3 regions of the Bacillus coreaensis genome follow, and region 1 is predicted to be linked to each of the others. Evidence: riboswitches for the same ligand, from Rfam matches in the RefSeq annotation. Region 1 holds a riboswitch; each other region holds the start of a gene.
What was found. A riboswitch is a leader RNA that binds a small molecule or an ion and turns the genes downstream of it on or off. The one in region 1 is predicted to bind lysine.
Positions count from the first base shown of each region.

Region 2: it holds a riboswitch for lysine, as region 1 does, so the genes downstream of both, ACQ5H4_RS17475 (transporter substrate-binding domain-containing protein) here and ACQ5H4_RS09395 (aspartate kinase) in region 1, are expected to answer to the same signal.
Region 3: it holds a riboswitch for lysine, as region 1 does, so the genes downstream of both, ACQ5H4_RS16765 (amino acid permease) here and ACQ5H4_RS09395 (aspartate kinase) in region 1, are expected to answer to the same signal.

Region 1 covers NZ_JBOCCY010000005.1:29,045-33,817, forward strand. The annotation lists gene ACQ5H4_RS09380 (electron transfer flavoprotein subunit alpha/FixB family protein) at 1-201, shown strand, start outside; gene trxA (thioredoxin) at 417-731, shown strand; gene uvrC (excinuclease ABC subunit UvrC) at 859-2,622, shown strand; lysine riboswitch at 2,687-2,867, shown strand; gene ACQ5H4_RS09395 (aspartate kinase) at 2,984-4,213, shown strand; gene ACQ5H4_RS09400 (YslB family protein) at 4,285-4,737, opposite strand.
Region 2 covers NZ_JBOCCY010000013.1:31,568-36,340, reverse strand. The annotation lists gene guaD (guanine deaminase) at 1-970, opposite strand, end outside; lysine riboswitch at 1,161-1,343, shown strand; gene ACQ5H4_RS17475 (transporter substrate-binding domain-containing protein) at 1,448-2,284, shown strand; gene ACQ5H4_RS17470 (amino acid ABC transporter permease) at 2,346-3,089, shown strand; gene ACQ5H4_RS17465 (amino acid ABC transporter ATP-binding protein) at 3,110-3,844, shown strand; gene ACQ5H4_RS17460 (hypothetical protein) at 3,920-4,720, opposite strand.
Region 3 covers NZ_JBOCCY010000012.1:9,491-14,263, reverse strand. The annotation lists gene mscL (large conductance mechanosensitive channel protein MscL) at 105-494, shown strand; gene ACQ5H4_RS16775 (DUF4395 domain-containing protein) at 980-1,414, shown strand; gene lepB (signal peptidase I) at 1,590-2,129, shown strand; lysine riboswitch at 2,211-2,391, shown strand; gene ACQ5H4_RS16765 (amino acid permease) at 2,505-3,929, shown strand; gene ACQ5H4_RS16760 (amino acid ABC transporter ATP-binding protein) at 4,061-4,773, opposite strand, start outside.

The sequences.
Region 1 (4,773 bases):
CCGGACCTTTATATTGCTTGCGGAATTTCTGGAGCGATTCAGCATTTAGCTGGAATGTCTAACTCAAAGGTCATTGTGGCTATTAATAAAGACCCAGAAGCAAATATTTTTAAAGTGGCTGACTATGGAATTGTCGGAGATCTGTTTGAAGTGGTACCACTTTTAACAGAGGAATTTAAAAAAATGAAAATCAATGCGTAACGGGCAATGAGCGGTTTATAAGAGCCGCTCTTTCCTTTTTCATGCTGTCTCGACAAGAGAATATCGTTTCATAAAATGGGCAAATTACATAAGAAAACAGCTGCAAGACATATTATTAGCATCGACTGAAAAACGGTGATATACTGACGTTAGTATTTTACTACTAAAAGCAATCGAGACATATTTCTCGAAGCAATACTTAAGGAGGCATGAAAATGGCTATTTCAAATGCAACAGATCAAAACTTTTCAACAGAAACTGGTTCAGGCCTAGTGCTTGCAGATTTTTGGGCTCCATGGTGTGGTCCATGTAAGATGATTGCTCCTGTTCTTCAAGAGCTTGATTCAGAAATGGGAGACAAAGTCAAAATCGTTAAAATCGATGTTGACGAAAACCAAGAAACTGCAGCAAAGTTTGGAGTTATGAGCATCCCAACACTTCTTATCATGAAAGATGGCGAAGTAATTGATAAAGTTGTCGGCTTCCAACCGAAGGAAGCTTTAGAAGAGCGCTTAAACTCTCATCTATAAAATGTGTAAACCACTCGATCCTGAGTGGTTTTTTCTTTTCCAGTGGGCTCCTACTATATATCCCCTCAAAAAAACTTTATAATAAAATCAGAGTGTTTTGTAGTTGGAGGTGTACCTTTTGAATGAGATGATAAAAAATAAACTTGCTTTATTACCTGATCAACCTGGATGTTATTTGATGAAGGATCGGCAAGGGACAATTATATATGTTGGTAAAGCGAAAGTATTAAAAAATCGTGTCAGGTCGTACTTTACTGGATCTCACGATGGAAAAACGCAAAGGCTCGTTTCTGAAATTGAGGATTTTGAATATATCGTTACATCGTCCAATATTGAAGCACTAATTCTCGAGTTAAATTTAATAAAGAAACATGATCCTAAGTACAATGTGATGTTAAAGGACGATAAAACATATCCTTTTATTAAGTTAACTGCAGAAAGGCATCCACGCCTGATTACAACTCGTAAGGTCAAAAAGGACAAAGGGAAATATTTTGGTCCATACCCGAATGTGTCTGCTGCGAACGAAACAAAAAAGCTTTTGGATCGAATCTATCCTTTGAGAAAATGCTCAACATTGCCTGATAGAGTATGCTTATATTATCATCTTGGACAATGTTTGGCTCCTTGTGTAAAGGAAGTAAAAGAATCGACCTACAAAGAACTTGTAGAAGAAATTACAAAGTTTTTAAATGGTGGTTATAAGGACATTAAAAAGGACCTTACACTTAAGATGCAAGCTGCTGCAGAAGAGCTTGATTTCGAAAGAGCAAAGGATTTCCGCGATAAAATAGCCCATATAGAAGCAACAATGGAAAAACAAAAAATGACAACGACTGATTTTACTGACCGAGATGTGTTCGGCTATTCGGTTGATAAAGGGTGGATGTGTGTTCAAGTATTTTTTGTTCGCCAAGGCAAGCTCATTGAGAGAGACATTTCCATGTTCCCTATTTATGGAGAAGCAGAAGAAGAATTTTTAACGTTCTTAGGTCAATTCTACGATCAATCCAGTCATTTTAAACCAAAAGAGATACTTTTACGGGATGAAGTAGATCTAGAATTAGCGGAACAACTTCTACAAACAAAGGTATTGCAGCCGAAACGTGGACAGAAGAAGGACCTAGTTGAGTTAGCTACAAAAAATGCAAGCATTGCTCTAAAAGAAAAATTCTCTCTCGTGGAGCGAGATGAAGAGAGAACGATTAAAGCAGTCGAGCAACTTGGAGAGCAACTGGGAATTTATACTCCTCACCGAATTGAAGCTTTTGATAACTCAAATATCCAAGGAACAGACCCAGTATCGGCAATGGTTGTATTTATTGATGGGAAATCAGCAAAAAGAGAGTATCGAAAATACAAAATTAAGTCTGTTGAGGGTCCTGATGATTATGAATCGATGAGGGAAGTCACAAGACGCCGATATTCTCGTGTGCTTAAAGAAAACCTCCCACTTCCTGATCTAATTATGATAGATGGTGGAAAGGGACATGTAGAAGCGGTAAGAGATATTTTGGAAAATGAACTTGGTTTAGATATTCCGATAACTGGGCTCGTTAAAGATGATAAACATAGAACCTCACAGCTTTTATACGGGAAGCCATTAACAGTCGTGCCGCTTGAACGGAATAGCCAGGAATTTTATTTGCTTCAAAGAATTCAAGACGAAGTGCATCGTTTTGCCATCACGTTTCACAGGCAACTTCGAGGGAAAAATGTGTTTCAGTCGATTTTGGATGATGTACCGGGAATCGGTGAGAAAAGGAAGAAACAATTATTAAAAGCCTTTGGGTCGGTAAAAAAAATGAAGGAAGCAAACAAAGAGGACTTTTTATCTATTGGACTTCCACAAAATACAGTAGATCTGTTAATGAAAAAATTACAAGAATAGCATTGTCGTCACTAGGAGGCTGTGCTATAATTAGGAAAATTTTATATTAATCACTTAATCGTTAAGTGAAGGTAGAGGTGCGAGCACCAATAGTAACAGCTTTGAGAATACTGAGATTCGATGAGAAGCTGTGAAAGGGGATGTTCGCCGAAGTGGATAGGTCTCTGAATTGCCGTATCTGCTGGTCCTGTATTGAATAAATACTGGATTGTCAAGACAGTATGTCTTGGAGAGCTATCTCACTGTGTATAAGTCCGTATTTTTGTACGTTCATTCACGCAGCCATGAGATATCTCTCATGGCTTTTTTTGTATTTTCAAAAAAGGCACATGAAAGAGATGAAAAGAAAGTAGGGGTATATATGGGATTGGTTGTCCAAAAGTTTGGTGGTACATCGGTAGGAAATGTTGATCGTATTAAGCATGTAGCCGATCGAGTAATTGAAGAAAAGATGCGAGGGAACGACGTAGTGGTCGTTGTGTCTGCAATGGGGAAAGCAACAGACGAATTAGTGGGTCTAGCAAATCAAATCTCAAGCCGTCCAAGCAAACGTGAAATGGATATGCTTCTCACGACAGGTGAGCAAGTCACGATCGCATTATTGTCGATGGTGTTAATAGAAAAAGGCTATGAAGCAATATCCTTTACTGGTTGGCAAGCAGGAATTGAAACAGAGGCAGTTCATGGAAATGCTAGGATTTTACACATTAATACAACTAAAATTCAAACTGAGCTACATAAAGGGAAAATAGTAGTCGTAGCCGGCTTTCAAGGAATTGCGATTGATGGAGCGGTGTCAACTCTTGGTCGAGGTGGATCGGATACAACAGCAGTGGCATTAGCAGCCGCATTAAAAGCTGATAAATGCGATATTTATACCGATGTAACAGGTGTATTTACAACAGATCCACGTTATGTGAAAGAGGCAAGAAAGCTTAAGTCTGTTTCTTATGATGAAATGTTAGAGTTAGCTAACTTAGGTGCGGGAGTGTTACATCCAAGAGCCGTTGAATATGCAAAAAATTATGCGGTCCCACTTGAAGTACGGTCAAGTATGGAGCGAGAAAATGGAACGATAATTGAGGAGGAAGTATCAATGGAACAAAGTTTAGTTGTAAGAGGTGTTGCTTTTGAAGATGAAATTACGAGAGTAAGTGTTTTAGGCCTTCCAAATGGATTAACAAATCTGTCAACGATCTTCACCATCTTAGCAAAAAATCATTTGAACGTTGATATTATTATTCAAAGTATGACGAATGAATCAACGACAAACTTATCTTTTTCTATTAAGAGCACAGATTTAGAAGAAACTATGGCTGTTCTACAAGCTAATAAAGATTCCTTGAAATATGCAAGTATAGAAGCAGAACCAAACCTTGCAAAAGTATCGATTGTTGGTTCAGGGATGATTTCCAATCCTGGGGTTGCAGCAGAAATGTTTGAAGTACTAGCCGCAGGAGGGATTCAGGTAAAGATGGTAAGTACCTCTGAAATTAAGGTTTCTACAGTGATAGAGGAAGCTCAGATGCTGAAAGCAGTTGAAGCACTTCATGAAGCATTTGAGTTGTCTGGAAAATCTGTTAAAGCATAGAAGCAGTGCGGTAAGTTAAAAAATGAGACAAACTAAAAAGCTTTCATAAAAATATGAAAGCTTTTTAAGTACTATTCAATAGAATCTTTTCTATCCCAACGTACAGTGAAGGAAACCGTAGCGAGCTTTTTCTTCGGGTGTTCATAGGTTTCAGTAATTACCTGTTTTTGTTCTTCCATTTGTTGAGCCAAGAATCCTGCTTCCAATTGGAATTGACAGTCTGGATGCTCTTTAAAGCGATTTTTGATTAAGTCACTCGATAATTCAAACTCAAGCTCATTCTTTTTTTCAGATTTAATTTGTAGTGTGCCCCAACCTGCCTGTTGGAAAAAAGTAATAATTTCTTCGACCGACTGCAAAGGGTACTTTCTGGCTAAAGCCTTACCTGCCCAGTATAAAATAGAAGCTGTTTCTCTTCCAAGAATGTCTGGAAGAAGCACTTCTCTTAGTAATTCATATCCAAAGGCTGGAACAAGTGCAGGATCTGTGGCCGAAATAGGTTGTTCTAATTTCAATTCACTCAAAACATGTCCCCCACTTTCTATTATTCTATTATATAC
Region 2 (4,773 bases), on a different contig from region 1:
CATCAATTCCCATAGCCTGAAAACGTTTGATCGGGATCACGCTATTTGCGAAGTAGGCATTTGACAATGGACAATGGCTGATCGCTGTTCCTGTTTTGGCAAATAGCTCTGCATCATCGTCATCTAAGAAATTACAATGAGCCATTACAGATTTCTCACCTAATAAGCCAAAATCATGCAAGGCAAATGCATCATGTTTGTGAAAACGGTCTTGTACATAGTTATGAGCCCAGTCACTTTCGCTACAATGCGATTGAACATGTGTATCATGCTTAGCTGCGAGTTCCCCTAAGCCCTTAAGTGCTTCGTCCGAACAACTTGGAATAAAGCGAGGAGTAACAACGGGATACACACCTTGTTTAACTGTTTTAGCTAGCTCCTTCACTGCTAAAATAAATTCCTCTGTATCAGCTATCGCGGTTTTGGCATCTGCATCCCGATAATAGTCAGGGTTTTGTTCAGGATCATCCATGACAACCTTGCCTACTAAACCCCTCTGTCCTTTTTTTGCACATATTTCTGCTAATAATAGACTTGCCTCTTTATGGACGGTTGCAAAGTAAAGGACTGTCGTTGTGCCGTTGGCGAGTAGTGTATTTACGAGATCTTCATAGACTGTTTGGGCAAAAGTTAAATCTGTATATTTGGACTCTAAAGGAAATGTATACGTGTGAAGCCAGTCATAGAGGGGAATATCCAATGCTGTCCCTGATTGCGCCCATTGTGGGGCATGGACATGCAAATCCACAAAACCGGGGAGGAAATATTGCCCGTCTGCTAATTGATGAAAGTTCTCCTGCCCTTGGTAGTCCGCTAACAAGGGTTGATATTCCTCGTGTTCAGGTCCAACCATTTTTTCAATCATTCCATTTGAATTCACAAAGAATAAATAATTTTTTAATGTATTAATTTTTTTAGGAGAAAAACTAGAAAAAGCAGTTCCGTGAAAAACATGCGTATATTTACTCATAAACACCCTCCTAATGTTCGCTACATTGGCCATTGTAACGGAATGATAAAACGTAGTCCATTTTAAACACATTTTTTATAAGAGTAAATGATCTATTGATAAAGTAGAACCTTACCAGAAAAACCTAGTTGACGAACTAAAAGATAGTATTGTAGTATAAGAAGATAATTGAATAAGACCTCACTTTTTACAGTGGGGTAGAGGCGCGATATTTAACAGTCTTTAGTGGAGTTTGAGAAGCAGTGATGCTAAGGAGAAGGAAATGTCGCCGAAGTTTGTAATATTCTCGAGTATTACATGCTGGGTCTGTAGTTAAGAGCTGCAGGACTGTCTCGATAAACTTAGTCGTTTATTGAGTTGTGCTATCTCATTTGGGATAAAAGAGGGGACTTTAGGACAACTATGCATAACGCGACCTGAGTTTATCTCAGGTCGTTTTTTGTTTTAGTACGATAAAATAACAGGGGGAAAGACATCATGAAAAACAAGTTATCATTATTCATAGTTTTATTAGTTTCATCGATTCTATTATTAGCCGGATGTGGATCAAGTAATGGTTCTGATTCTGGATCATCAGAGGATAATACATTTAAAGTTGGTTTAGAAGCGGGTTACGCTCCTTTTAACTGGACTCAGAACGACGATTCTAACGGTGGAGTTAAAATTGATGGTTCTGCAGAGTATGCTGGTGGATATGATGTGGAAATCGCTAAGAAAGTCGCTGAAGGTTTAGGTAAAGAATTAGTGATTGTTAAAACAGAGTGGGATGGCTTAGTACCCGCTTTAACATCAGGTAAAATTGATGCGATTATTGCTGGAATGTCACCAACGGCTGAGCGTAAGGAAACGATCGACTTTACGGATAATTACTACAAGTCAAATTTAGTAATTGTTGTGAAAAAAGGCAGCAAGTATGAAAATGCTACTTCGATCCAAGATTTCAAAGGTGCAAAAATTACAGCGCAATTAAATACGTTCCACTACAATGTGATTGATCAAATCGAAGGTGTAAACAAGAAAACGGCGATGGACAACTTCCCGGCCATGAGAGTTGCTCTAGAATCAGGGATCATTGATGGTTACGTTTCAGAACGTCCAGAAGGAGTTAGTGCATCAGCAGCCAATGAAAACTATGTAATGGTTGAATTTGAAGATGGTTTCGAAACATCAGAAGATGATACAGCAATCGCTGTTGGTTTGAAAAAAGACAGTGATTTAACAGAAAAGATCAATGAAATTTTAGCAGGTATCTCAGAGGAAGAACAAACAAGCATCATGGATGCTGCTATTACGAATCAACCAGCAGCAAAATAGAATTCAGGAACCGGCTGTATATAAGTATACAGTCGGTTTTATACGGTAAGGAGGAGAAATGATGAGTCTTGAATGGGTTATTAAAATCATTGCGGAAAACTGGCCTATGTTCCTTCGTGGTGCTGGGTTAACCCTTTTGATTGCTCTGGTTGGAACGATATTTGGAGCAATGATTGGATTATTAGCAGGCGTTATACGAACGATTCCCATGCCGGAACGTGGCGGGAAAAAGATACTTTTAAAAGTGATTAACCTAATTCTTTCTATATATATAGAATTCTTCCGTGGAACACCAATGATTGTACAAGCTATGGTAATTTTCTATGGATCTGCCCTAGCATTCGGTATTGATATGAATGTGTTTGTGGCCGCTATTTTTGTCGTATCGATCAATACAGGAGCTTATATGGCGGAAATTGTACGTGGTGGAATTGTGTCGATTGAAAAAGGGCAGTTTGAAGCCGCACATGCGATCGGAATGAATCATCTACAAACGATGTGGAATGTGGTATTGCCACAGGTCATTCGAAATATTTTACCTGCCACAGGAAATCAGTTTGTTATTAATATTAAAGATACGTCCGTTCTGAATGTGATCTCCGTGACCGAATTATTTTTCGTTACCAAATCGATTTCAGGCAATAACTTTAGATATTTTGAATCGTTTTTCGTCGCATGTCTGATTTATTTTGTGATGACGTTTATTGTGACAAGAATCTTGCTTTATATTGAAAAGAAATTAGATGGCTCTGAAAGCTATACGATGATTGTTAACGAAACACAAGTAGAAGTGGCCCAAAAGTAATGAGAGAAGGAGGAGAGACGATGGAAAAGATTATTGATATTCAGCATTTAAACAAATCCTTTGGAACTCATGAAGTATTAAAAGACATTAATTTTTCAGTGAACAAAGGAGAAGTAGTTACCATTATCGGTTCCTCAGGTTCTGGTAAGTCCACTCTTCTTCGTTGTGTGAATCTTTTAGAAAAACCAAGCGGCGGAAAAATTATTTATCATGGCGAAAATATACTAGATGACAAGCATGATGTAGCGGCTTACCGACAGCATCTAGGCATGGTGTTCCAACAATTTAACCTTTTTAACAATCACAATGTTCTTATGAACTGTGTGGTAGGACAAGTCAAAGTACTCAAACGCTCCAAGGAAGAAGCCGAAAAAGTAGCGATGAAGTACTTGAAGGTGGTTGGAATGGATAAATATATTAACGCAAAACCCAAACAACTGTCGGGTGGCCAAAAGCAACGTGTGGCCATTGCTAGAGCCCTTTCCATGGACCCAGATGTGATGCTATTTGATGAACCAACGTCTGCTCTTGACCCAGAAATGGTAGGGGAAGTTCTAAAAGTCATGAAGGAACTCGCAGAATCTGGTCTGACGATGTTGATTGTGACGCATGAAATGGAATTTGCCAAAGAAGTATCGGATCGAGTGGTCTTTATGAACCAAGGAGTGATTGCCGAAGAAGGCACTCCAGAGCAGATTTTCACTAATCCAACCCAAGAACGCACAAGAGAATTCTTGAAGCGTACATTAAATTAAGCAATTATACTAACTGCACCTCCAATTGTTATAGTAGATAGCAATTGGAGGTTTTTTTCATTTAGAAAACTACTCTCAAAACCCCAATTCATATAACTCTTCAAAATAAAGCTCTTCAAACTTTTTATTCAGGATTCCGTAATAATAGGCAATAGGTTTTTGTATGGTGCTTCCTTTGAGCTTACTAATCATTTGTTTAAAGGAGTGAACGGTCATATTTATCACGAGATCTGTTTGGCTTTCAAAGTTATTTCGATAGGCAGAAATTTTGGCCATTCTCCAGAATTCTTCAATCTGCTTTGCTTCTGGAAAGAAGTATCTGACGACTTGAGAGAAGGAGTAAGGAACTCGGTCACTTGTGTAAGTGTAATCAAGAGGCTTGTTATCCGTATTCTCTGTAGGTTCGGATGAATCCATTTCTTTACGTTCTTTAATCTTTATATTTTTAGTTTTAGAAGGATTACTAGTTTTATTATGGTGGTTCAAATTATCTTCCTTAGGTAGTCCATTTGTAGGAAAAGGTTGAAATACATACAAGTTACTAGACTGAGAACCATTTTTTCTTTCGGTTTCATGAACGATCAATAGTCCTAAACCAATCGCTTTTTGAATCATTCGCTTGAAAGTAGATCGTGAGATACCGTACCCGTTGTGTTCATCATAAATTGCTTTTAATACGGTCCCAATTTTGGCATTGCATACGCCAGGGATTTTCGCAGCAAAACGAACGAGTCGCTTTAAGCCAACTCGCTCTCCCTTAGAAAAATCATCCCTGTGAACAACCAACCACATTTCCATATGAGTATTAAATTCTTTTAAAGAAGAAAATTGAGAATAATGTTCGAATTGTTCAATACCGCCATTTTTCAAATTCATTCCTTGGCACCGTCCCTTCATTGTTTATATAGAGAAGGGCGGTTCAATAGGAC
Region 3 (4,773 bases), on a different contig from region 1:
TCGAAAAATGTAGACATCTTCGTTTCATGAGCATAATTTTACATACGTTCCCTAATTCAAGATATACTAGTCTGTATGTATACATTTAAATAGGAGGACATAAAATGTGGCAGGATTTTAAGAAGTTTGCTTTAAAAGGAAATGTGATTGACCTGGCTGTCGGGGTGGTTATTGGTGGTGCGTTTAGTAAAATTGTTAGCTCCCTTGTAGACAATATCCTTATGCCGATTGTAGGGCTCTTATTAGGTGGATTTGATTTTACAAAGCTAGAATATACATATGATGATGCAACCATTAAATACGGTCAGTTCATACAAAATGTCGTTGATTTCTTTATTATTGCTTTTTCCATTTTCCTCTTTATAAGATTATTACAGAAGTTTAGAAAGAAGCAAGAAGTAAAATCGGAAGTAAAGGCACCAACAACGGAGGAAAAATTGCTTTCGGAAATTCGTGATATTTTAAAGGAACAACAGCAACAAAAGGGTGTGTAAAAAAGGAGCGCTATGTCGTATTAGCATCATTATTGGTATATAAAAATAGGAAAACTCGCCAAATTGGCGAGTTTCTTTATTAGCATAAAAGTTGCTGACTCCTGCATCTGGGTTCAAGTGGGGTCCTCACTTATCGGTTGGGGGAGCAGGTTAAGCACCGGAGCGGATAAATAGACGGAAAATTTTCGTTTAAACTAGTAACTATTACTAAAGAAGGCTTCAATAGACGGAGAGATTCCGCCTATTGACTTTAAAACTTCGAAAATGGGGGATTTTGCTTTGCATAATCGGAAAACCTCCTCTTATTTACTACGAAACCTGCACCATTTTGCATTTAACCGGAAAACCTCCGCTTATTTTACAGAAAAGATTTAGGCCAATTATCATTTTTTCCTTCTATTAGTGTCATCCTAATTTGTATACAAATGCCTGGATATTCGGTAAAATAAATTACCAACTAATCCTATAATAAAGGTGTGATATAGATGTCAGCTAACGTCGTTCGTACGATTCCCAAGCCACTTGTTCAAATCAACCAGTCGATCATTGTACTCTCCGTTATCCTTACATGGGTGACAAATATGGAATGGATTTTATTGATTCCTCTACTTTCAGGTGTATGTGGAGTTATTTTTCGTATAAATCCAATCATGGAGGTAGCGAAGCGGTTTTTAAAAAGGGAACCATCAAGGTACCTGCAAGAAGATTGGGAGCAACAGCAGTTTAATCAAAAAATCGCCATTCTATGTTTAGGGGCAGGTTTTATAGGGTTTGCCTTTAATCTGCCAGTGGTAGGGTATATATTTACGATATTAGTCGCGATTGCTGCGACCGTTGCCCTTTTAGGTTTTTGTATTGGTTGCTTTATTCATTATCAATGGAAAATGTATCAATACAGAAAATTGAAGAGTCAGCAATAAGGATAGATGAGAAGTCAGCACTAGTGCTGACTTTTTTATTTGGCATTTCCTAGATATTTTTGGTGAATCTTGTCTAACGATTTATGGGCTGAGAGTGAGCTTTGGTAACCGTGGGTAATAAGTGATTATGATAAAATGTAAACAAGTTTATTACATAAAAAGGGAGCAGAATAGGATGGGAGAAACTAAGAAGAGGCAAGAAATAATTAGCTGGGGTAAATCGGTGTTTATTGCTTTCGCTATCGTAGTCGTCGTTCGTACATTTGTCTTTGCTCCTTATATTGTGGATGGTGCCTCCATGGAACCAACTCTTCACGATCAAGAGAAAATATTTGTTAACAAAGTCAATACCGACAAAATTGAACGTGAGGACATCGTGATTATTAAAGGAGAAGGCGAAAATTACGTCAAAAGAATTATTGGTTTACCTGGTGATATGATCGAAATCAGGGATGATCAGTTACTAATCAATGGCGCTGTTCACAGCGAAGAGTATTTAGAGAGTAATCGGGAGCAGGCGCATGAACAAGGTAGTGTGTTAACGGGAGATTATGGACCTACTATGGTTCCGGAAGGTCATTATTTTGTATTGGGTGACAATCGACTTCGCAGTATGGACTCAAGGAATGGTCTTGGTTTTATTAAGAAGGAAAAGATTGTCGGAGTTAGTGAGTTTGTGTTTTATCCGTTTAGTGATGTTCGAACGGTACAATAGCAATTAATCCCATTGACATAAAAACGCCCATGAATTATTCTAGTAAAGCATTTTAAATTAAATATGATCCTCATCAGCTCAAGATGAGGTAGAGGTTGCGGAAAATATTAGTAGGTTGGATGAGAGCCAGAGGAGCTCCATGATTTCAGTTGAAAGGAATTTTCGCCGAAGCACTATAATTCTCTGACTATAGTAGCTGGGACTACATCGAATAGGTGTAGGACTGTCATAGCTCGTAAAGCTATGTTGAACTATCCATTTGCCTGATGCGGTTATTGTAAAGCACACTGTACTCACGTTTTGGTGTGTTTTTTTATGTCTATTAGTGCCTCTATACTTGAGAGATGGGGAAGTATAATAGAAAGGAATATTATCATGGGAAAACAAACGAAGTTAGGTTTATGGATATTAACGGCATTAGTCGTTGGAAATATGGTTGGTTCGGGTATCTTTATGCTGCCACGTTCACTGTCAGAAGCGGCAAGTCCGGCGGGGGTTATTCTCGCTTGGTTATTTACAGGAGCGGGAGTGTTAGTTACTGCACTTGTATTCGGGAATTTAGGAATGAGAAAGCCAAATTTAAATGGTGGACCACAAATTTATGCGAAAGAGCTTTTTAAGCCAAATTCTAGAGGGTCTGTTCTTTCTGGGTTCATGGCGACTTGGGGTTATTGGATTGGTAACTTAGCGGGAAATATTGCGATCATTACAACATTCGCAAGTTATTTATCAACGTTCTTTCCGATTTTAACGAGTCAGGCTGAGTTATTTACCGTTGGTTCGTTTACTTTAAAGGTTGGTAATGCCTTAACTTTTGTGGTTTGTTCGATTTTATTATGGGGAACTCACTTCATTATTTTACGTGGGTTAGAAAATGCAGGGAAGTTAAACTTCATGGCAACAGCTTCTAAGGTGGCAGGTTTCTTCATCTTCATTATTGTTGCGTTGTTTGCATTTGAGGCTTCGCATATGCTTCCTATGGTTGAGCCACGTTTCGATGAGAGTGGGGCAACGGTCGGGCTTATGGGTCAGATTAGCAATGCAGCGGTTGCTACCCTTTGGGCGTTTATCGGTGTGGAATCGGCGGTTGTTTTTGCGGGACGTGCCAAGAAGCAAATTGACGTCAAGCGTGCAACGATTCTAGGGTTGTTCATCGCGTTAGCCATCTATATTGGAGTAAGTACATTAGTGATGGGCTTATTAAGCCAAGAGGCGTTAATTGCGTCGGACAAGCCATTAATTGATGCGATTGTCTCCGTGCTTGGACCTGTTTCTGGAAAAGTGTTAGCAGGTATTGGATTAATCAGCTTATTTGGTTCTACCATTGGTTGGGTGATGTTAAGTGCAGAAGTTCCGTACCAAGCAGCCAAGCAAGGTCTGTTTTTACCTTCTTTCTTAAAGGAAAATGAGAAGAATATTCCGGTGTTATCAATGATTATCACAAACTCATTGGGACAGTTATTTATTTTCTCAACGATTTCAAATTCCATCTCTGCGGCGTTTGACTTTGTTATTTATATTGCAACCTTATCTTACCTGGTTCCGTACTTCATTGCAGCTGTATTTCAGTTAAAGCTAGTGATCACAGGTGAAACGTATGAAGGCCAAGCAAGATCAAAAGTGGTGGACGGTGTCATTGCTTTACTAGCGACCTTATATTCAGTATGGGTGATCTACGCGGGTACAGCAGACATCAAAACCTTCATGTTCGGAGTGGCTCTCCTTGCAAGTGGAATCTTCTTCTACGGCCCAGTAGCAAGAGCACACAAACAAAAAACAAAAACCAAAAAAGCAGCCTAACGGCGGTGACAGACACCACAAAAAGACAAATGTGGCCAAAGTGTCCACGGAGGGTGTCTGTCACCGCACGTGGACAAAAAGGGGTAAAGCGTCCTTCTGGAAAGGACACTTTACCCCTTTTGTTGTTTAGTTCAGCGTGCGACTTTGTTTAGAAACTGCTGCGTTCTTGGGTTGGTGGAGAGGGTGAAGATTTCTTCTGGTGTTCCTTTTTCTGCAATTAGTCCTTGATCCATGAAAATGACTTGGTCTGCTACGTCTCTAGCGAACTCCATTTCATGGGTAACAACGACCATCGACATTCCTTCTTCAGCAAGATCCTTCATGACTTTTAACACGTCACCAACAAGCTCCGGATCTAGCGCCGAGGTGGGTTCGTCAAACAATAAGACTTTCGGATCCATCGCCATTGCTCTGGCAATCCCCACACGTTGCTGCTGGCCACCTGATAATTGATGAGGGTACATTTCCGCTCGGTCGCTCAGTCCAACCTTGGCGAGTAAATCGAGAGAACGCTTTTTGGCCTCCGATTTTGAGCGTTTTAACACCACGACCTGTCCCTCCATTACGTTCTCAACAACCGTTAAGTGTGGAAACAGGTTGTACGATTGAAACACCATGCCCGTTTGTTGACGAAAGAGGGTCATTTGAGTCGGTTTTAGCTTCGTTCCTGATTGAAACTGAAGTTCTTTCTCTCCAATGGTAATCGACCCTTGGTTTGGAATCTCCAATAAATTCAGACAGCGCAAAAGGGTGGTTTTCCCTGAACCAGAGGGGCCAATAATTACAGCCGTTTTCCCCTTTTCCACCTCTAAGTCAATTCCTTTTAAAACATCAATCTCTCCAA